2 regions of the Kocuria sp. CPCC 205261 genome follow, and region 1 is predicted to be linked to the other one. Evidence: riboswitches for the same ligand, from Rfam matches in the RefSeq annotation. Region 1 holds a riboswitch; the other holds the start of a gene.
What was found. A riboswitch is a leader RNA that binds a small molecule or an ion and turns the genes downstream of it on or off. The one in region 1 is predicted to bind S-adenosylmethionine.

Region 1 (10,927 bases):
CGTGACCGGCGGTAACGTCTCCCTCTACAACCAGACCGGCGGCGTGGCCATCAACCCCACCCCGGTGATTGCCATGATGGGCGTGTTCGACGACGTCACGCGCCGCACGCCCTCGGGCTGGAGTGAGGATGGCCAGGCGATCTACCTGCTCGGCGAGACCGCGGACGAGCTGGACGGCTCCGAGTGGGCGCGCGTGCGCGGCCACCTGGGTGGGTTGCCCCCGCGCGTGGACCTGGCCCGCGAGCGCGTCCTGGGTGACATGCTCATCAACATGTCCCGGGACGGCATGATCGACGCCGCGCACGACGTCGCGGAAGGCGGCCTCGGGGCCACGCTCGCCGAGATGGCGTTGCGCTTCGGCGTGGGCGCCCGGATCGGCCTCGGTGAGGTCGCCGAGCGGGACGGCGTGGACCTGTTCACGCTGTTGTTCTCCGAGACGCAGGGCCGCGCCGTCGTGGCCGTGCCGCGCTCGGAGGAGGTGCGCTTCCAGGACATGTGCACCGTGCGCCGCTACCCGTTCGCGCGGATCGGCGTGGTGGACACCGAGGCCGGGGCCCTGGACTTCCAGGGCGAGTTCACGGTGGCGCTGGACGAGCTGAAGACCGCCCACGCATCAACCCTGCCCCGTCACTTCGGCTGACGGGCCGGGGCCAGAGCACGAGAACCCTCGGAGGGAGCCATGTTGGACGATATGCCGCGGCCGGTTCCGCCGCAGCCGTTGCGCACGCAGCGGTTGGAGCTGCGCGCGTTCACACCGGACGAACTCGAGGCCGTGGCCGGGGGCTCACGACTGCCCGAGTTCGCGCCGGGTTTCCCCACCCCCGAGAACGAGGACTGGGCCCGGGAGGCGATCGAGGCCGGTGAGCACTTCTTCACGGAGAGCGACTGCGCCCTGCTCGTCGTGATCCGGCTCAGCTCGGGGCAGGTCATTGGCGCCGCGGGGTTCGCGGGACCCGCCATGGACCACGAACTGGAGGTCAAGGGGTCCATCGTCCCGGAGCACCAGAACCAGGGGCTGGCCACCGAGGCCTTGCGCGCGCTCGTGGACCGCGCATTCGAGGACCCCGGGATCCGTGCGGTGCACGGCTCCGTCCCGGCCGACCACGAACCGGCACGCCGGGTGCTCGTGCGCTGCGGGTTCGTGAAACGACCCTCCGAGGGCTCGGAGGACACCTACTACCTGCGACGCCCCTGACGAACGGTCACGGATGTACCCCTGGATACCCTTCGACCTGCTCCCCGCGGACACCCTGCCGGAGTGGATCCTCATCATCCTGGCGGTCCTGGACCTGCTCCTGAAGATCCTGGCCCTGGGCTGGATCCCCCATCAGCGCCGTCCGTCCGTGGCGCTCGCGTGGTTGCTCGCCATCTTCCTGATGCCGTACGCGGGGCTCCTGTTGTTCGTGGTGATCGGCTCCACCCGGTTACCGCGTAAACGCATGGCCAAGCAGGCCCGGATGAACCACGTGATCCAGGAGAACACCCCCGAGCGCCTCCCGCTGGGGCCCGAGCTCACCGAGTACCCGGAATGGGTGCGCACCACCGCGGAGCTGAACCAGAACCTGGGTGCCCTGCCCATGGTGGGCGGTAACGACTTCGAGATTCTCACCGACAATCACGATTCCATGGCCCGGATGGCCCGGGACGTGGACCGCGCCACGGACTACGTGCACTTCGAGTTCTACATCGTGGCCGTGGACCAGGTCTCCCGTGAGCTGCTCGATGCCCTGATCCGCGCCCACGAACGAGGTGTGCGCGTGCGGATCCTGATCGACCACGTGGGGTCCCTGGGTTACCCGGGGTATGCGGAACTGGTCCGCCAGTTCAACCGTTCCGGGGTGCCGTGGCGGCGCATGCTTCCCATCCGCCCGTGGCGTGGTGAGTGGCAGCGCCCGGACCTGCGCAACCACCGCAAGATCCTGGTGGTGGACGGCCAGGTGGCCTACACGGGCTCACAGAACATCATCCACCGCTCCTACAACAAGAAGAAGAACCTGCGGAAGGGCCTCGAGTGGAAGGACCTCATGGTCCGGGGCACGGGATCCGTAGTCACCGAGTTGAACGCGGTGTTCGTCTCGGACTGGTACTCGGAAACCGACGACCTCTTGCTGGACGAGACCCCTGCCGCACTCGAGCACACGGCCGGGCCCATGTACGCCCAGGTGGTGCCGTCCGGGCCCGGGTTCGAGACCGAGAACAACCTGCGCCTGTTCAACCACCTGATCTACAACGCCAATCACCGCGTAGTGATCTCCAGCCCGTACTTCGTCCCGGACGAGTCCCTGCTCCACGCCATCACCACGGAGGCCCAGGCGGGCGTACGGGTGCAGTTGTTCGTGGGTGAGACCTCGGACCAGTTCCTCGCGCAGCACGCCCAGAACTCGTACTACTCCGAACTCGCGCGCGCCGGGGTGGAGATCTACCGCTACAGCTCCCCCACCGTGCTGCACGCCAAGTTCGTGCTCGTGGACGACATCGTCTCCGTGATCGGTTCCTCCAACATGGACGAGCGTTCCTTCGCGCTGGACCTTGAGGTCTCCGTCCTGATCGTGGACGAGTCGTTCCGCACCCGGATGGAGGACGTCGTGGGGCAGTTCCGCGCCAACTCCACCCTCTTGGACCTGGACGCCTGGGAGAAACGCTCGCTGGGGCGCAAGTTCGTGGAGAACGTCTGCCGCCTTACTTCCGGCCTGCTCTGACGCGCCCCGGACGACGACGCCGCGGGGCCGGGCGCGGCGTCGTCCGTCCCCTCGGTGCCGCCCACCCGGGGCGGGCGCGAGTGTCCGTTCCTCGCCCGGGTGCGCGAACGCCGTCGCCGCCCGCAGAGATCGGGGTGGCGACGGCGTCGTCGTGCACGGTGGGCACGGGGCCCGGTGCGGATCAGCCCGCTACGAGCACCGCGCGGCCGTTGAACGTGCGGTTGCGCAGGCCGTCCAGCGCGGAGTTGACCTCCTGTGCGGTGAGCGGGAGCTCCGTGATCGGCGGCTTGGGCAGATCCGTGTCCTGGGCGAGCTTCACGAGCTCCTTGAGCTCGGGCAGGCTGCCCACGAAGTTGCCGCGAATGTTCAGCAGGTTGAACGCGGTGAGCGCGGTGGGGAACTGGTACTGGCCCCCGAACAGGCCCACGCTGACCAGGGTCCCGCCGTTGGCCATGGCGAAGAGCGCGGCGTTGGAGGTGTCCCCGTTGTTGACGAGGTCGATGGCCGCGGCAATCTTCTCCCCGCCGGCCCGGACGATGTCGCCCACGAGGTCCTCGCCGCCCACGGCCACCGTGGCGGACGCGCCCACCGCCTGGGCGTTCTTCAGCGCGGCCTCGCTCATGTCCACGGCCACGATGTTCTCGTGCCCCAGGGCCTTGAGCACCGCAATGGTCATCAGCCCTACACCGCCCGCGCCGATCACGGCCACGGGCTTATCCGCGGGCAGCGGCATGATCTTCTTGACCGCTGAGTAGGAGGTCAGGCCGGAGCAGGCGAGCGTGGCGCCGAAGGACGGGTCGATGTCGCCCAGCGGCACCAGGTAGCGCTCGTCCGGCACGTGGACCTCCTCCGCGTAGCCGCCGCGGCGCTGCACCGAGAGGTTGCGCTTCTTCCCGCTGCAGTAGTTCTCGCGGTCCTCCGAACAGGCCTGGCACTCGCCGCAACCGATCCACGGGAACACGATGTACTTGGTGTCCCCGGGCGTCACCGTGGCGTCCGGTCCCGCGGCCACGACCTCCCCCACGATCTCGTGCCCGAGCACCACGGGGTACTGCGCGCCCGCCGCGGTCAGTTCGTAGCGCCCGGCGTTGCCGAGGTCGAAGTACCCGTCCTGGCAGTGCACGTCCGAGTGGCAGACCCCCGAGTTGGTCACGCGGATCATGACCGCGGAGCCTTCCAGTTCGGGCCGTTCCACCTCGAGTTCCTGGGCTGCTCCACCCGGCTCCGTGTGCGCGAAAACCTTCATGTTTACTCCTTCGTAGCGTGTGTGGAAATCGCCTTACCATGTAATCTGTGTCACCACTCTAGGCCGCCGGGGCGAGTTGTCCACGGGTCCGTGCCCGTCGCATCGGGGGACGACGACGCCGCGTGCGCGCCCCGCGCGGTCGCGGCAAGCGCCACACGACGTCCGGTCACACTGCATGGCCCCGGGTGCCACCGCGATAGGCTCACCGGCGATGACTTCCCACCCCGGTACCGCCGCCGTGCCCGCAGGCACCCCCACCTTTTTTCACCGCCGGGACCGGACGTCATGAGGGAGCGCAACGTCATGGCCTGGTTGTTCCTGGCCGGGGCCGTGCTCCTGGAGGTCACCGCGACGCTCAGCATCAAGGCGGCTCTGGAACAACCCGCCCTGTACGCCGTGGTGGTGCTGGGGTACGCCGGGGCCTTCACATGTCTCACGCTGGTGCTGCGCCGCGGGATGCCCCTGGGGGTCGCCTACGGGATCTGGGCCGCCTCCGGCGTCGCGCTCACCGCCATGTTGTCCTCGGTGATCTTCCACGAACCCGTCACGGTCCTCATGGGCACCGGCCTGGCGCTGATCATGGGCGGCGTGCTGTGCGTCGAGATCGGTGCACAGAAGGCCCATACACAAGACGAAGGGGCGGCGTGATGGCCTGGGTCTTCCTCATCGGTGCCGTCGTCTGCGAGGTCTGCGCCACGCTCTGCCTCCGCGTGGCCGCCGCGGGCCGTCGGCGGTGGTTCATCGGCGTGGTGATCGGCTACGTCATTGCGTTCTCCCTGCTGGTCAACGCGTTGGCGCGCGGCATGGCACTGGGCGTGGCCTATGGCATCTGGGCCGCCGCCGGGGTGGCCCTCACGGCCGTGCTGAGCCGCATCCTGTTCAAGGAACCGCTCACCCGGGTCATGGCGCTGGGGATCCTGCTGATCGCCGCCGGCGTGCTGCTCGTGGAGCTCGGGGCGAGTCACTGACCCGCAGCCTGGCCGCCCGCACCGGCCGCTCTCCGTTCCGGCGAAGGCCTCCCGCGAGCGCCACGTCGTGACCCCTCCTTACGCCCGCCGCGCCGTCGACGACGCCGCTGACGCGCCCCGGTTTCAGGCGCGGGGTTCTGGAGCCGACTCTTGCGCGGCCCGCCGAGCGGCGCGGTTGGCCGGCCCCACGGCGGACACCAGCACCGCGACCTGCAGCAGCACGCCCACCAGCCCGGCGACGATGCCCCATTCGGGCCGCCCCAGAACGAGCAACACGATCGCCGCCACCACGGCACACACGGCCACGGGAACGGACCACCGCACCCTCGGAAGGGCCGCGGCGTGACCTGCGGACCACGCGGCGTCGGACGCGCGCGTGTACCGGGTCCGGATGCCCACGGTCCCGTTGCGATCGAGCGAGCCGGCGGCCGCCGCCCTGACGGTCACCACGGTCACGACACACACCAGGACCGTGCTGAACGACAGCATGATCACTCCGAGCAGGTCCTCGTCCACGGTTCCCTCCGGGTCACGGGCATTTCCTCCACCCTACGACGGGCATGTGCACCCCCCGGGCCCACTAGTGTTCTGGCCATGAGCTCACTCACGCCCGAAGAAGACGCCAGGCCCGAGCCGCCCCAGCATGCTGATGAGGTCACGACCCTCATGGGCTTCCTGGATTTCTTGCGCGCCACGGTCGCGTGGAAGACGGACGGCTTGACGAGTGCTGAGCTGCAGCGTCGACCTCTGCCCTCGACCATGACCCTGGGCGGGTTGCTGAAGCACTTGGCGTTCGTCGAGGACTACTGGTTCTGCTACGTCCTCCTGGGCCAGGAGCCGTGCGCCCCGTGGAATGACATCGACTGGGCCGACGACCCCGACTGGGATTGGAACTCGGCCGCTGCGAACAGCCCCGAGGAACTGCGGTCCATGTGGGCCTCCGCCGTGGAGACGTCCCGTGAGCAGTGGGACAGGTTCGCCGCCCGCACGGATCATCCGCTGGACGGGATGGTCGCTCGTTCCACGGCCGAGGACCCGGATGCCCGCTGGACCCAAGGGGACATGAACGCCCGCTGGGTCCTGACGCACATGATCGAGGAATATGCGCGGCACTGCGGCCACGCCGACCTGTTGCGCGAGAGCATCGACGGTTCCGTGGGGGAATGACCGCCCATCAGGTCACCGTGTCGCCAAGAGGTGGCACTCGGGGAAGCGATGTTCTGCGTCCGGGCGACTGACGGTGCGCCAGGCCTCCGTGAACCCGGCGTGCTTCATGTGATCCGCCATCACGTCCGGGTGCCAACGCCACGCCGGGGCCACGGCGTGATCGAACGAGACCACGGCTCGCCCTCCGTCGAGTGCTTGGAACGCCACCATGACCACCCCTCCGGGTGCCATCATGTCCGCCCAGGAGTCCAGGATGCTGGGAACCTGCGCGGGTGGGACGTGGATGAGACTGAACCGTGCAAGAACGCCGGCCACGCGGCGGTCGGGCCCCACCGCACCACCCCACGACGTGGGATTCGCATCGCCGGCTTCGAAGGTGACCTCCGGGTGAGATCCGCGCGCGATACCCAGCATGGATTCGGACGGGTCCACCCCCACCACGTGCAGACCCCGCTCGGACAGCGCGGCCGTGACTTGCCCCGTGCCGCACCCCACATCCACCACGGGGCCGGGCGCCCCTGCCGCGATGACGTGATCCGCGAAGGCCTCCACCGCGCGCCGTTCGAGCGCCGTCTGGAAGGGAGCGGGAAAAGCCTTGTCGTAGTCGTTCGCCAAGTGGTCGTAGCCGGGTTGCACGCGTTCCACTCTCACACGGGGGTCCCGCCCTGGCAACGGGCGGGGAAGCCGACGACGACGCCGCCCTGCCGGACCTGCGGGACCGAGCGCGAGCGGCGTCGTCGTCGGAGGGAGGTGTCAGCCCACCAACTCGCGGGACGGCGTGTCCGCGACGGAGGGCTCGCCCACGAACGCGCCGCGGTACTTCGCGGCGGGGTGGGTGTCCTTGACCCGCGGCTGGCCCTCGCCGTAGAGGGACTCTCGCAGGGTGTTGCCCTCGTACTCGGTGCGGTAGCGACCGCGCGCCTGCAGCTCGGGGACCACGTACTCCACGAAGTCCTCGAAGGAACCGGGACTCACGTGGTAGGCCAGGTTGATGCCGTCCAGGCCGCCCTCGTCCACCCAGGTCTCGAGCTGATCCGCGACGGTCTGCGCGGAGCCCACGAGGACCGCACCCATCCCACCCAGGGCGCAGTGCTTGGCGATCTCCTCGCGCGTCCACTGCTTGTCCTTGGACTGCAGCGTGAACGGGGTCAGGAAGGACTGGATGGAGTCGGTCTTGATGTAGTTCAGGGCCTCGTCCTCGTCGAACTGGGACAGGTCCACGCCGGACCACCCGCCGATGATCGCCTGGGAGGCCTCCAGGTCCACGTACTGCAGGTAGTCGCGGTACTTCTCCTGGGCCTCCTCGTCCGTGTCCGCGACGACCACGGAGAGCATCGCGTAGATCTTGACGTCGTCACGGCTGCGGCCCTCGGCCTGAGCCCGGTCGCGGATCTTGTCAGTCACGAAACGCGTGAGGTCCGGGCGCAACCCGCCGATGAACACGGCTTCCGCGTGCTTACCCGCGAACGCCTGCCCGCGCGAGGACGCGCCAGCCTGGAAGATTAGCGGTGTGCGCTGCGGGGACGGTGCCGTGAGCCCCGCTCCGGGAACCGTGAAGTGCTCCCCGCTGTGCCGGATGGGATGGACCTTGGTGGGATCCGCGTAGACACCCGTCTCACGGTTCTGAACCACAGCGTCCTCCTCCCACGAGCCCTCCCAAAGCTTGTAGCACACGTCCAGGAACTCCTCCGCGATCTCGTAGCGCGTATCGTGCTCAATCTGGCGCGGCAGGCCCTGGTTCTCCGCAGCGGACGGAAGGTAGGAGGTCACCACGTTGAATCCCACGCGGCCCTTGGTGAGGTGATCCAGTGTGGCGTACTTGCGGGCCAGGGTGTAGGGCTGCTCGTAGGTCACCGCGCTCGTCACGCCGAAGCCCAGGTGCTCGGTCACGGCGGCCATGGCCGAGACCTGCATGAACGGGTCGTTGACCGGGACCTGGGCCCCGTCACGCACGGCCGGAGCCGCGGAGTTCTTGTAGATGTCGTAGATGCCCACCACGTCCGCAAGAAACAGGGCGTCGACCTTGCCCCGCTCCAGCAGCTTGGCCAGCTCCGTCCAGTACTCGATGGTGTTGTACTCGGTGGCCCGGGACCGCGGGTGGCGCCACAACCCGAAGCTCTGGTGATCCACGCAGGTCATGTCGAACGCGTTGACGGAAATCCGTTTGCTCATCTCGGTCAGCCCCTCAGCAGGAACACGACCCGCGCCCCGTGCACCACCTACGGCGGCCTACCTTGCGGGTCCAGCGCGCTTGTGTGGCGCCGTACTTGCCGCATGCGGTGTGTCATGCGGCCCGATCCTCACCTGGGGCACCCCGCTACGGGAGAGGGTTGCCGTCCGACAAGCCAGGGCTAAACGTCGGCACTCGTGATCGTTGTGGCATCGATCCTAACGGGGATCCCCGGTCCTCGGAAACACCTCGGGTTACGGCACGTCACGACGGCGCCCCGGCGCGTCACACGATTTGCACCCGCGGGCTCCCGGCCCGTTCAATGGTGGGGTTCCCATCCGGAGCGGCTGAGAGACCTGGCTCGTTGACGTCGCAGCAACCAGCCCCACGCGGGCAAGGTGCTAATGCCAGGAACGATGGAGTTGATGAATTGAGCCATATCCTCACGCGCCCGGAATCTGCCGTCGACGCCGCGGCGGTCACTTTCGACCGGGTCGGCAAGTCCTTCCCCGCACACCACGGAGCGCATGTCCACGAGGTCCTGAGGGACGTGACCTTCACGGTGCGTCCGGGCGAGATCGTCTCCGTCCTGGGCCCCTCGGGGTGCGGCAAGTCCACCCTGCTACGCGCCGTGGCCGGGCTCGGCACGGCGAGCGAGGGCGAAGTCCGGATTGACGACTCGGTGGTGCGCGAGATCGACCCGCGCTGCGCCGTCGGCTTCCAGGAACCGCGGTTGCTGCCGTGGCGCAGCGTGGCGCGCAACGTGGCACTGGGTCTGCCCCACGGGACTCCCGCCCGGGAAGGGAAGCGGCGGGTGGCGCAGCTGTTGGAGCTCGTCGGCCTGTCCCACCACGCGAATCACCGTCCCTCGGAGATCTCCGGGGGCATGGCACAGCGCGCATCCCTCGCCCGGGCCCTGGCACGGAACCCGCGGGTCCTGCTGTTGGACGAGCCCTTCGGGGCCCTGGACGCCCTGACCCGGATCAGGATGCAGGATCTGCTGCTGGACGTGCACCGCGCCGATCCCACGACCGTGCTCATGGTCACCCACGACGTCGAGGAAGCCCTGGTGCTCTCCGATCACGTGGTGGTGCTCGCGCGGGAAACGGCCACGGGCCCCGCGACCATCGCCGAGATCATCTCCCCCGAGCTGGCCCGCCCGCGCTCCCGCGAGGACAGTGAGATCACCGCGCTGCGCGCCCACCTGTTGGCCCTGCTCGGCGTGGAGCGCTGAGCGCATGGCGCAGTTGTCCCGACGCCGCGCACTGCAGGCACTCGGCCTGTCCGCGCTGGCGCTGCCCCTGAGCGGATGCGTCATGGAGGGCGAAGGTCCGGGCCGCGGTGTGGCCGGCGGTTCCGCGCACGAGATCTACCTGGACTACGCGACCTACAACCCGCTGTCCCTGATCATCAAGGCCAAGGGCTGGCTCGAGAAGGTCGCCGAGGCCCACGGCCAGACCGTGACGTGGGTGTACTCGGCCGGTTCCAACAAGGCCAACGAGTCGCTACGCGCCGGGGTCGTGGACGTGGGCTCCACGGCAGGTTCCGCCGCACTGCTCGCGCGTGCCAACCGCTCGCCGATCAGGACGATCGACCTGTTCTCACAGCCCGAGTGGTCCGCGCTCGTGCGCACCCCGGACTCCCCCGTGCGCGCCGTGGCGGATCTCGCGGGCACGTCCGTGGCCGCGACGAAGGGCACGGATCCGTACTTCTTCCTTCTGCAGTCCCTCGGCGCGGCGGGCATGAGCGCCCAGGACGTCACCGTGGTGAACCTGCAGCACGCGGACGGGCGCACCGCGCTGGACACCGGTCAGGTGGCCGCATGGTCCGGACTGGACCCCGTGATGGCCGCCGCGGAGAAGGCGGGGGACGTGCTGTTCCACCGGCAGTTGGAGTTCAACACGTACGGGTTCCTCAACGCGCGGGAGGTGTTCCTGCAGCTGAACCCCACGGGTGCGCAGGACGTGGTGAACACGTACGCCTACGCGCGGCAGTGGGCGCTGCAGCACCCGGAGGAGGGGATCGCGATCCTCGCGGAAGGCGCGAGCATCGATCGCGACACCGCCCGGCGGGTCTGGCAGCGCACCCACCTGGACATCGACCCCGTTCCGGGCCCCGAACAGCTCGCGGTGCTCGAGCGGGTCGGGCCCATCCTGGTGGAATCCGGGGACGTCTCCTCGCAGCAGGACGTGGACGAGGCGCTCGCGAACATCGTGGAGCAGCACTACGCACAACACGCCGATGCGGCCGCCGTGGCCCAGGTGATCGAAGGGAAGCAGTCCTCATGAGCACTCACGACACCTCCTCCGCCGCACCGCGGTCCTCGGACGGCGCGTCCCGCGAAGCACCGGGCGGCACGTCCTCCGAAGCAGCTGGCGTCACTGCGGTGGCCACACTGTCCGACGACGACGGACGCCACGGGGCGGGCGTGGTGGCGCCCGGCGACGTCGCAGCCCCATCAGACACCCCTGCCGCGGCGGATTCCCGCACGCGTCCCAGCGCGCTGCGCACTCCTTGGGCCCTGGGGCTGATCGGGATCGTCCTGCCCGTGCTGCTGGTGCTCGTGTGGCACACCCTCTCCACGAACGGGACCTTCTCCCCCGTGCAGTTGCCGCGCCCGTCCGCGGTGCTCGCCGCGGGATGGGAGCTGCTGCGCAGCGGTGACCTGTGGTTGCAC
Region 2 (10,927 bases), on a different contig from region 1:
CTCTCCGCGCTGCGCCACTCGATCGTGGAAGAGATGATCGTGGTGGCGTTCCTGTGCGAGCGCTTGCGATCCCTCGGATGGTCGTGGTGGCTCGTGGCGGTGGCCTCCGCGGTGGTGCGGGCCAGCTATCACCTGTACCAGGGGTTCGGACCCACGCTCGGGAACCTGGTCATGGGACTCGTGTTCGTGTGGCTCTACCGCCGCGGCGGTCGACTCATGCCGCTGCTGATCGCCCACGCCCTCCTGGACACCGTGGGCTTCCTGGCCCCGCAACTGCTCGCGGGCTGATGCCGGAGACCGGTGGAGCGGCGTCGTCGGCCGCACCGAAGGGAACCAGATCAAATGGTGACGGTGCCGTCCGGGGTGTCGAACGAGACGGCCATGACCCCGGGGGTGCCGTTGGGGGCGCACCAGGTGACGTCCAGCGAGCCCAGGACGTCCTCCACGGGACCGCCGAGCCACTCCGTGACGCGGTCGGGGGAGCCGGCGATCTCCATCCCGCTCAACCGGACGTCCGTGATCCGCGCCTGGGACGGGTGCATCTCGTCCTCGGAATCGAAGTGCACCATGAACGGCAACTGCGGGTCGGAGATCAAACCCTTCACGCCGATCTGATGCCATTCGAGCTGCCGACCGTCGGGGAACAACCGGCCACCGGGCACGGAGGGGCGGCCCAGCTTGGCCTCGAAGGGCGCGAGGTCGGGGACCTCCACGACCCAGCCGAGCCAGCCGCCGCCGGCGTCGGAACGGGCACGGACGGCCTGACCGAACGGCGCCTTCTCCGCGGCGGGGTGCTCGAGCACCGTGACGACCTCCACGTACTGGTGGTCGGTGAGCGGCAGGATCATGTTCCGGGTGCCGAAACGGGGGTGCACACCGCCCTTGACCGGTTCGATCCCCAACCGGTTCGCGATGCGTTCGGTGGTGGCCTCGAGGCCGTCGGGCTGAGCCGCGAAGGAAACGTGATCCAAGTTCATGACGCCATGGTGGCACCGGCCACACGGGCCACCAAATCGAGCGCGAGCCCGGCGAGTGTGTGACCTGCGCCGCCCGGTCCGGTGGGCAGGGCCGGCTCTCCGCACCTCCCGAGACCTGACATCGGGACGGCTGATCCGGGCGGGGACTGTGTTGGTCCAGGTCAACGAGACGCGCGTCTCAGAGGCTGGAGTCCGCAGCATCAGCCGGGGAGTCTCCGACCGGGCCCTCGCTATGTGACCTGAGACCGATATCGATCCCGATCACTACGAGGTGGTTCCCGTGTCCGCAAATGCCGTCGGTTTCACACTCCTGATCCTCCGAGTCGCCCTGCTCCTGGGGAAGTTCGTGCACGTCAAGGTGGGTTGGGTCCAGAGCCTGTTCCTGCCGAGCTCCATCATCGGCGGCGCGATCCTCCTGCTCCTGGGCCCGCAGGTGCTGGGCCGCTTCGACGGGCCGTGGGGCGAGAACGGCCTGTTCCGCAGCGACGAGTACTACCCCGCCGGCACCATGACCAGCCGCCCGTCCTCCGTGGAACCGTTCTCCCTGCACATGTCCATCGCGGCCGTGGCTGGCGGCGTTCACCATCCTGGCGGTGGTCGGCATCGCGTTCAACGTGGCCATTTTCCTGTGGTTGGCACCCCACATCATCGGTCGCTACTAATTCGGGCGCGGTATCGGTGACTTCCGCCAGTCCATGGGTGTGACCGCCACCGGGCTGATCCTCATGCGCGTGGTGGGCCCGGAGGCCAAGACCCGGTGTTCGAGGCGTTCGGTTACAAGCAGCTGGTGTTCGAACCGTTCTTCGGGGGCGGGTTGGTCACGGTGCTGGCCATCCCCGTCATCTACCTGACCGGCGTGCGGCCGTTGTTCTTCGTGATGCTCGCGGTGTTCGTGATCGCGGTGCTCACGGGTCTGTTCTACGTCCATCCACGTGAGATGAAGGACCGGGAACTGCACACCCGGGAGATGGAACAGCAGGAACGAGCGGCCACTGACCCCGAGCCCGCTCGCAGCGTCCCCGGCTTGACTCCCGCCCCGCCGGGTTCGGACAATGAGGTAATAGGTCACGAGAGTCAGCGCGAAGCCCCAGCTAGCTGACCGGCAACCCTCCCTTCCGCGGTGGGGTGCCCTGGGTGAGGACCTGGCCGTGGCGTCGACCGACGTCATGCGGCAAGCGCGGGTCGTTGGTGCCCGGTCACAGCACGGGCACCGTGCGGATCGCCACCGGACCCCTGATCCCTCCGAGAAGGAGTACGGCCATGAGCACCGCTCCCACCCCCGACAATCCCCAGGGCTGGTCGTTCGAAACCCGACAGATCCACGCGGGCCAGAACCCCGACCCTGTGACCGGGTCGCGCGCCCTGCCGATCCACCAGACCACGTCCTTCGTGTTCCCGGACGCCCGCACGGCGGCGGCCCGGTTCGCGCTCGAGGAGATGGGCCCCATCTACTCGCGCCTGACCAACCCCACCACGGAGGTCGTGGAGAACCGGGTCGCGTCCCTCGAGGGCGGCGTGGGGGCCCTGATGGTCTCCTCCGGACAGGCCGCGGCCACGCTCGCGATCCTCAACCTGGGCGGCGCCGGAACCCACGTGGTGGCCAGCCCGTCCCTGTACGGCGGGTCGTACAACCTGCTCAAGCACACGCTGCCGCGCATGGGCGTGGAGACCACGTTCGTCTCGGACCCGGACAATCCCGCGCAGTGGCGGGACGCGGTGCGCGAGAACACCGTGGCGTTCTTCGGTGAATCCATCCCGAACCCCCGCAACGACGTGCTCGACATCGAGACGATCGCCGGGATCGCCCACGAGGCGGGTGTCCCGCTCATCGTGGACAACACGATCGCCACGCCCTACTTGGTGCGGCCCATCGAGTGGGGCGCGGACATCGTGCTGCACTCGGCCACCAAGTTCCTGGGCGGCCACGGCACGGCGATCGGCGGGTTCATCGTGGACACCGGAGCGTTCGACTACTCGCGGGACCCCGAGCGCTTCCCCGGTTTCAACCAACCGGACGAGACGTACAACGGGCTCGTCTACGCCCGCGATCTCGGTGCGGACGGGGCCTTCGGCGTCAACCTCTCGTACATCCTCAAAGCGCGCGTGCAGTTGCTGCGTGATCTGGGGACCTCGATCTCTCCGTTCAACGCGTTCTTGATCGAGCAGGGCATCGAGACGCTGTCGTTGCGCATGGAACGTCACGTGGCCAACGCGCAGAAGGTCGCCGAGTGGCTCGAGGCCCGCCCCGAGGTGCGCTCGGTGTCCTACGCCGGTCTCGAGTCCTCGCGCTGGCACGACCGCGCCCTGAAGTACGCGCCCAACGGTGCCGGGTCGGTGCTCGGTTTCGTGCTCGACGGCGGCCGGGACGCCGGTGTCGCGTTCGTGGACGCCCTGAGCCTGCACTCCAACGTGGCGAACATCGGTGACGTGCGCTCGCTCGTGATTCACCCCGCCTCCACGACGCACGCCCAGCTCAAGGACGAGGAGCAGCTCGCGGCCGGCGTGGAACCGGGATTCGTGCGGCTGTCCGTGGGTGTCGAGGGCATCGACGACATCCTCGCGGACCTCGAGTCCGGATTCGCCGCGGTGGGTGCGCGCGGCGACGCTGCCGGTGACGCGGCGTCGTCGGCGGAGGACACGGGGAACTGACCATGACGGTCGTGGGCAACGGGCCGCGCACGCGGCGCGACGGCGTCGTACGGCGGGCCGAACTCGGCGAGCTCGTGCTCGAGTCCCGGTTCCGGCTGCCGGACGTGCACCTCGCGTACGAGACGTGGGGCGAGCTCGCGGCGGACGGTTCCAACGCGGTGCTGATCGAGCACGCGCTCACGGGTGACACGCACGTGGCGCGCGGTGGCGCGGGACACGAGGACGCCGCGAGCGCTCCCGAGGGCGCGGCCGCCGCGGCGGACGGTTGGTGGGACGGACTCGTGGGCCCGGGTGCCGCGATCGACACGGACCGCTACTTCGTGGTGTGCGCCAACATCCTGGGCGGGTGCTACGGCAGCACGGGACCCGCGAGTCCCGCACCGGACGGCGTCCCGTGGGGCTCGCGTTTCCCGCGCGTGACCGTGCGGGACTCGGTGACCGCGGAGGCCCTGCTCGCTCGGGCGCTCGGAGTCTCCCGGTGGCGGCTCGTGATCGGCGGGTCCATGGGCGGAGCTCGCGCCCTCGAGTGGGCCGTGTCCCACCCGGATCGGGTGGCCGCGTGCGCCGTGATCGCGGCCAACGCGCGCGTGGGTGCCGAGCAGCTCGCGTGGGGACAGGCACAGTCGCTCGCGATCCGCCAGGACCCGAACTTCCGGGGCGGCGACTACTACGCGGGCGAGTACCCGGAGGCGGGTCTGGGGCTCGCGCGGCGGATCGCGCACATCACCTATCGCAGCGCGCACGAGCTGGAGACGCGCTTCGGCCGCGAACCCCAACCCCGTGAGGACCCCGAGGCCACCCACGTCGCGGACCGCGGTCGGTACCAGGTGGAGAGCTACCTGGACCACCAGGCGTCCAAACTCGCGGGCCGCTTCGACGCGAACTCGTACCTGAGTGTCAACGAGACCTTGATGTCGCACGACGTCGCTCGGGGCCGCGGCGAGCTACGGGACGTCCTCGCCCGCACGCGGTGCGAGTGGCTCGTGGCCGCGGTGGACTCCGATCGGTTGTTCTTCCCCTCGGAATCCGCCGAACTCGTGGCTGCGCTACCGGGGGAGCAGGAGCTGCACACGATCACGTCCCCGAGCGGGCACGACGGGTTCCTGATCGAAACTCCGCAGGTGGGCATGTTGCTGCGGGAGACCGTGCTGCGGGATTGAGCAGGGAGCCCTGACGGGTCGGTTTCAGCGGTGAGACCCGGTGGGAACGGGTCGGCTTCAGTGGGCGCGGCCCTGACTGGCGGGACTGGGTGACCCGGCCCCGGGCCGGCTCAGGCCTCCCGGTCCTCGACAGGGATGCCCTCGCCCGCACCGGGGATCGTGGTGCGCCCGAACGAAGGGCGCTTGGCGGTGATGTTGTCCCCCGAGCTGCGACGCCGGATCCGGCGGCCGACCCACGGGACCAGGTACTTCCCGGCCCACACGAGGTCCTCTCGACGCGCCTCGCGCCACGTGCGCGCGGGGCGGTCCCCGAGTTCACCGGGAACCAGGTCGTGCTCGACCCCCAGGGAGTCCAGGACCTCGCACGCGATGAGCTGGTGGCCCAGGGGCGAGAAGTGCAACCGGTCCGGTGCCCACATGGCAGGTTCCCCCAGTTGCTGCAGTCCCCAGAGGTCCACCATCACGGCGTCGTGCCGGGCGGCCACCACGCGCACGTTCTCGTTGAAGATCGCCACGCGCCCGCGGATGCCGCGCAGCACGGGGGTGTTGCCGATGTCCGGGCCGTCGAACATCGTGACCGTGGCACCCGTGGCGGCGAGTTTCTCGATCACGGCGTCGAGCCGCACCGCGATGTCGTCCGGATCCGCACCGGGTCGCAGCATATCGTTGCCGCCCGCGCTGATGGTCACGAGGTCCGGGCGCAGTTCGATGGCCGGTTCCAGCTGTTCGTCCACGATGCCCTGGAAGAGCCGACCGCGGATCGCGAGGTTGGCGTACGCGAAGTCGTCGGTGTGGCGCGCGAGCTCCTCGGCCACGCGATCGGCCCAACCGCGCACACCGCCGGGGACGGCGTCGTCGGGATCGCCGACGCCCTCCGTGAAAGAATCGCCGATCGAGACCATGCGGTGCCAAGGGTGCTTCGGGTCGGAGGGGGCTCGGGAGTGCGTGCTCTTATCCATACCAGGGTTCTAACACACCCGCCTGAACGACTCAGGCCCGCGGGCAGCGCCGGGTGGGCATGTCAGGATGGAACCATGCAACAAGCTCCCCACGTGATCTGGAACAACGAACCGCAGGACCGCGCCGGAACACCCTTGGTGGTCATGTTCCACGGCTACGGTTCGTACGAGGAAGACCTCATGGCCCTGAGCTTCGCGCTACCGCAGGGCTACACGTACGCGTCCGTGCGCGCACCGCAGCGCGCGGGTATGGGTTTCCAATGGTTCCCGTTAGCCGCAGATCTCGCGTTCACCACGGACGCCGTGGTCGCCGCGGCCGAGGCCGTGATCGAGTGGTTGCGCGAAGAGTCCCAGCAGCACACGCACGTCTTCCTGCTGGGGTTCTCCCAGGGCATGGCCATGGCCACGACCGTGGCGCGTCACGTCCCCGAGCTCGTGGACGCCGTCGTGGGGATGTCCGGGTTCGTGGTGCCCGTGGCGCCCGACGACGCCCAGGCGGGGTTCTTCCAAGACGAACGTCTGCGCGCCGAGCCGCTGCGCATGTTCTGGGGCCGGGACCCGGAGGACCCCGTGATCACCTCGGTGCTCGTAGACGGCACCGCCGAGTGGGCCAACGATCACACCGAGCTGACCAAGATCCAGTACCGGGGCATCGGTCACGGGGTGTGCCCGGAGGAACTCGCGCACATCAAGGAGTATCTCCAGGCCGCCGTGGACGCGACCTCGTAGGGCGTCAGCCCGTCACGATGCGCACGGGCGGCAGCTCCGCCCCGACCACCGCGATCACGTCTCCGGCGTGCAGTTGCGCGCCGCGGCGCAGTTCCACCGCGCCGTTGACCGTGACCTGCCCCTCGGACACCAAGTGCTTGGCGTGTTGGCCGTCCTCCGCGAGGTTCGCGAGCTTGAGCGCTTGGCCCAATCGGATCATCTCGTCACGGATCGGGAGTTCTTCGTAGTCGTCGTGATGCATGGGTCCATCCTCGCAGGCTCGGGAGTAGTCTTCATCGGTGACCTCTTCCACCCCCGTCCGCCGTCGCGCCCCCACTCCACACGCGCCCGCCCGGAGCCCGCTCGTCCTGCTCACGGGGGTCGTGCTGAGTATCCTGGCGGGGTCGTGCCTGGCCGTCCAGTCGCGGTTCAACGGCGCGCTGGGCCGCGCCATGGGGGACCCGTACCTCGCCGCGCTCGTGAGCTTCGGGATCGGGTTCGCAGTGTTGCTCGTGGGCTCCGTCCTACTGCCTGCGGGCCGGCGCGGCGCGGCGCGGTTGCCGGGCGTGCTGCGCACGCGGCGGATCCGCTGGTGGTACTTCCTGGCCGGGGTCTTCGGCGCGTACCTCGTGATCGCGCAGACGCTCACGACGGCGCTGCTGGGCGTGTCCGTGTTCATCCTGGGTCTCGTGGTGGGCCAGTCCCTGGGCGGGATGCTCGTGGACCGGTGGGGGATCGGCCCCGGCGGGATGCAACCGCTGAGCCGCTACAGGGTGCTCGGTACCGTCCTGATCCTGGCCGCCGTGGCCGTGGCCATGGTGCCGCGGTTCTCGGCGGGTTCCCTGCACATGTCCACCCCGGCGCTCGTGGGCGCGGTGGCGTTGCCGGTTCTGGCGGGTGTGCTCAACACGGTGCAGACGGCGTGGAACGCTCACATTGCCGCGGCCACAGGGACGCCCCTCACATCCACGCTCACGAACTTCGCGGCCGGGACCGTGGCACTCGTGGTCGTGGCCGGTGTGGCCCGCTGGCTCACGCGCCCCGGACCCGTGCAGTGGCCCCACGAGTGGTGGCTCTACACGGGCGGGATCCTGGGCATCGTGTTCGTGGCCGCCGGGGCGGTGCTGGCCCGGCACGTGGGTGTGCTGCAGACCAGCCTGGGGCTCGTGACGGGCATGCTGCTTGGGGCGCTCGTGCTCGACGTCGCCGTGCCCACCGCGGCCACCGTGGTCACCCCCGTCACGGTCGCGGGCACGCTGGCCACCCTCGTGGGCCTCGTGGTCGTCACACTCCCGTGGGGTTCACGCCGCCTTTCCTGAGGCGCGATTCTGCGTGGTGTGGTCGGGAATCCGTCGCCCCACGATTGATTGCACGTGTAATGGTTTGTCGTTAGATTTTTCGTGAGACGCACGTCACACTGGAGCGCCGCGAGGAGACGACCATGACCCAGATCCCACATTTCATCGCAGGCACACGCGTCCCGGGGGAGTCCGGGCGATTCGGGGACGTCTACAACCCCGTGCGGGGCACGGTCGCGGCGCAGGTGCCCCTGGCCACCGCGGACGAGGTCGAGCGCGCCGTCATCTCGGCCCAGGAGGCGTTCCCCGTATGGTCCGCGCTCAACCCCCAACGCCGGGGGCGGCTCTTGCTCAAATGGGTGGACCGGATTAACGAGAACGCGGACGAGCTGGCCGAGCTGCTGTCCAACGAACACGGCAAGACGCTGGAGGACGCGCGCGGGGACATTCAGCGCGGCGTCGAGGTCGTGGAATTCGCCGCCGGGGCACCCCACCTGCTCAAGGGGGAGTTCTCCGCGAACGCCGGCACGGGGATCGACGTCCACTCGGTCCGCCAGCCCCTCGGCGTGGTCGCGGGGATCACACCGTTCAATTTCCCGGCCATGATCCCGCTGTGGAAGACCGGCATCGCGCTCGCAGCGGGCAACACGTTCGTGCTCAAGCCCTCGGAGCGCGACCCGTCCGTGCCCGTGCGGCTCGCGGAACTCGCCGTCGAGGCCGGGATGCCCGAGGGCGTGCTGAACGTGGTCCACGGGGACAAGACCGCCGTGGACGCGCTGATCGAGGACCCGCGCGTCAAGGCCATGGGATTCGTGGGTTCGAGTCCGATCGCCCAGTCCATCTACGTGGCCGCCGCGCAGCACAACAAGCGCGCCCAGTGCTTTGGGGGTGCCAAGAACCACATGGTCATCATGCCGGACGCGGACCTCGAGCAGGCCGCGGACGCCCTCATGGGCGCCGCCTACGGCTCCGCGGGGGAGCGCTGTATGGCGGTGTCCGTGGCGGTGCCCGTGGGGGAGGCCACCGCAGACCGGTTGGTCGACCTGCTGCGCGAACGCATTGACCAACTCACCCTGGGCCCGTCCCTCGACCCGGCTTCGGACTTCGGCCCGGTCGTGGGCCCGGACGCCAAGGAACGCATCGAGCGCTACATCGGCATCGGTGAGCAGGAGGGCGCCACGCTGCTCGTGGACGGGCGCGGCGCGGAGGTCGCGGGTCACCCCGACGGCTTCTGGGTCGGGGCCACCCTGTTCGACCACGTCACACCGGACATGCAGATCTACAAGGACGAGATCTTCGGCCCCGTGCTGTGTGTTGTGCGTGCCGAGGACTACGAGGAGGCCCTGCGCCTGCCCTCCGAGCACGAGTACGGCAACGGCGTGGCCATCTTCACGCGCGACGGGGACACCGCGCGCGACTTCACGTCCCGGGTGGACGTGGGGATGGTGGGCGTGAACGTCCCGATCCCCGTGCCCATCGCGTACTACACCTTCGGCGGGTGGAAGGCCTCCGGTTTCGGCGACCTCAACCAGCACGGCACGGACGGGTTGAAGTTCTACACGAAGACCAAGACCGTGACCACGCGCTGGCCCTCCGGGGCCAAGGAGGGCTCGAGCTTCGTGATGCCCGCCGGCAGCTGAGCGGGCCCGCGGGCGGCCGCGGGTTCCCTTCCACGGGGCCCGGCCCTGGTCCCCGCCCCATAGGTCCCGCGCCTCACGACCCGCACTTCGCGACCCGAGCCGAACGCCCGAACCGAACGTCCCGAACCCCCGGGTTCCGTACCGTCAGGGAGCACCATGAACACCTCCGGCACAACAGATCTCCGGGTGGCCTTCCTGGGCCTGGGCCATATGGGCGGGCCCATGGCCGCCAACTTGGTGGCCGCGGGCGTCCCGGTCCTGGGGTTCGACGTGGTCCCCGCCGCGATGGACGCCGCCCGCGCGGCCGGGGTCACAGTGGTGGACTCGCCCGCGGCCGCGGTCCATGAGGCGCAGGTCGTCATCACCATGTTCCCTTCGGGTCGACACGTCCGGCAGGCCTACACGGGCGACGACGCCGCGCCCGGTCTGCTCGCGGCGGCACCCGCCGGGACCACGTTCCTCGACTGCTCCACGATCGACATCTCCGACGCGCAGGACGCCGCCGAACTCGCCGTGGCGGCGGGCCACCGGGCGGCGGACGCACCGGTCTCGGGCGGCGTCGTCGGGGCGGAGGCGGGAACGCTCGCGTTCATGGTGGGCGCCCCGAAGGACGTATACCGGGAGGTGCTCCCGCTGCTCGAGATCATGGGCGGGCGGATCGTGCACTGCGGGGGCAACGGCATGGGGCAGGCCGCGAAGATCTGCAACAACATGATCCTGGGCGTGTCCATGATTGCGGTGAGCGAGGCGTTCGTGCTCGCCGAGAAACTGGGGCTCACGCACGACGCGATGTACGACGTCGTCTCGCAGGCCTCGGGACAGTGCTGGTCCCTGACCACGAACTGCCCGGTGCCCGGGCCGGTTCCCGCGAGTCCCGCCAACCGCGATTTTCGGCCGGGCTTCGCCGGAGCCCTGATGGCCAAGGACCTGAACCTGGCCGTCTCCGCACTGACCGATACCGGGGTCGCGGCCCACATGGGCCCGCTCGCCGCGCAGCTGTACCGCGAGTTCGCGGCCGGCGACGGCGCCCACCGGGACTTCTCGGGGATCATCGAGACCATCCGCGCCGAGAGCGAGCGCGGGGCCTGAATGGCATCGCCTGACCAGCAAGGATTGAGCGGGGAGCTTGCGCGGCGGGGCTTAAATGGCGGGGCCTGGCGTCGCAGGGGCGTCAGCCCTCGATCGCGAAGTCCCCGGCGTGTGCGCGGAAGCGCCGCAGGATCGCGATGAGCGAGTCCACCTCGTCCGGTGCGAACCCCGTGTCGCGGAACAGGTCACGGTTGAGCGCCTCGGTGGCTTCGGCGGCTACGGCCGTCCCCCGATCCGTGAGCACGATGGTGATGGCCCGCCGGTCACTGGGCAGCGGTTCGCGGCGCACCAGGCCCGCGTCCTCGAGGCGGTCCACCGCGTTGGTCACGGAGGTCGGGTGGACCTGCAACAGGGCACTGGCCTTCTTCATGAGCATCTGGTGCTCGCGCGAGAAACTCAGCAGCGCGATCAGCTCGTAGCGCGCGAATGTGAGCCCGAACGGTTTGA

Region 2: it holds a riboswitch for S-adenosylmethionine, as region 1 does, so the genes downstream of both, RF646_RS09750 (bifunctional o-acetylhomoserine/o-acetylserine sulfhydrylase) here and RF646_RS10630 (ABC transporter ATP-binding protein) in region 1, are expected to answer to the same signal.

What each region holds. Positions count from the first base shown of each region.
Region 1 is NZ_JAVKPU010000010.1:56,990-67,916, reverse strand. Features, by position in the region: gene purL (phosphoribosylformylglycinamidine synthase subunit PurL) at 1-640, shown strand, start outside; gene RF646_RS10675 (GNAT family N-acetyltransferase) at 680-1,195, shown strand; gene cls (cardiolipin synthase) at 1,209-2,699, shown strand; gene RF646_RS10665 (alcohol dehydrogenase) at 2,881-3,945, opposite strand; gene RF646_RS10660 (multidrug efflux SMR transporter) at 4,231-4,593, shown strand; gene RF646_RS10655 (multidrug efflux SMR transporter) at 4,593-4,913, shown strand; gene RF646_RS10650 (SdpI family protein) at 5,037-5,429, opposite strand; gene RF646_RS10645 (DinB family protein) at 5,508-6,080, shown strand; gene RF646_RS10640 (class I SAM-dependent methyltransferase) at 6,093-6,725, opposite strand; gene RF646_RS10635 (LLM class flavin-dependent oxidoreductase) at 6,834-8,261, opposite strand; SAM riboswitch class IV at 8,339-8,453, opposite strand; SAM riboswitch class I at 8,582-8,673, shown strand; gene RF646_RS10630 (ABC transporter ATP-binding protein) at 8,681-9,484, shown strand; gene RF646_RS10625 (aliphatic sulfonate ABC transporter substrate-binding protein) at 9,489-10,538, shown strand; gene RF646_RS10620 (ABC transporter permease) at 10,535-10,927, shown strand, end outside.
Region 2 is NZ_JAVKPU010000009.1:29,379-40,305, forward strand. Features, by position in the region: gene RF646_RS09730 (CPBP family intramembrane glutamic endopeptidase) at 1-288, shown strand, start outside; gene RF646_RS09735 (VOC family protein) at 339-977, opposite strand; gene RF646_RS09740 (hypothetical protein) at 1,258-1,659, shown strand; gene RF646_RS09745 (hypothetical protein) at 1,735-2,076, shown strand; SAM riboswitch class IV at 2,041-2,161, shown strand; gene RF646_RS09750 (bifunctional o-acetylhomoserine/o-acetylserine sulfhydrylase) at 2,238-3,626, shown strand; gene RF646_RS09755 (homoserine O-acetyltransferase) at 3,629-4,786, shown strand; gene RF646_RS09760 (SGNH/GDSL hydrolase family protein) at 4,897-5,745, opposite strand; gene RF646_RS09765 (alpha/beta fold hydrolase) at 5,821-6,474, shown strand; gene RF646_RS09770 (RNA-binding S4 domain-containing protein) at 6,479-6,715, opposite strand; gene RF646_RS09775 (DMT family transporter) at 6,753-7,772, shown strand; gene RF646_RS09780 (CoA-acylating methylmalonate-semialdehyde dehydrogenase) at 7,895-9,391, shown strand; gene mmsB (3-hydroxyisobutyrate dehydrogenase) at 9,548-10,480, shown strand; gene RF646_RS09790 (MarR family winged helix-turn-helix transcriptional regulator) at 10,563-10,927, opposite strand, start outside.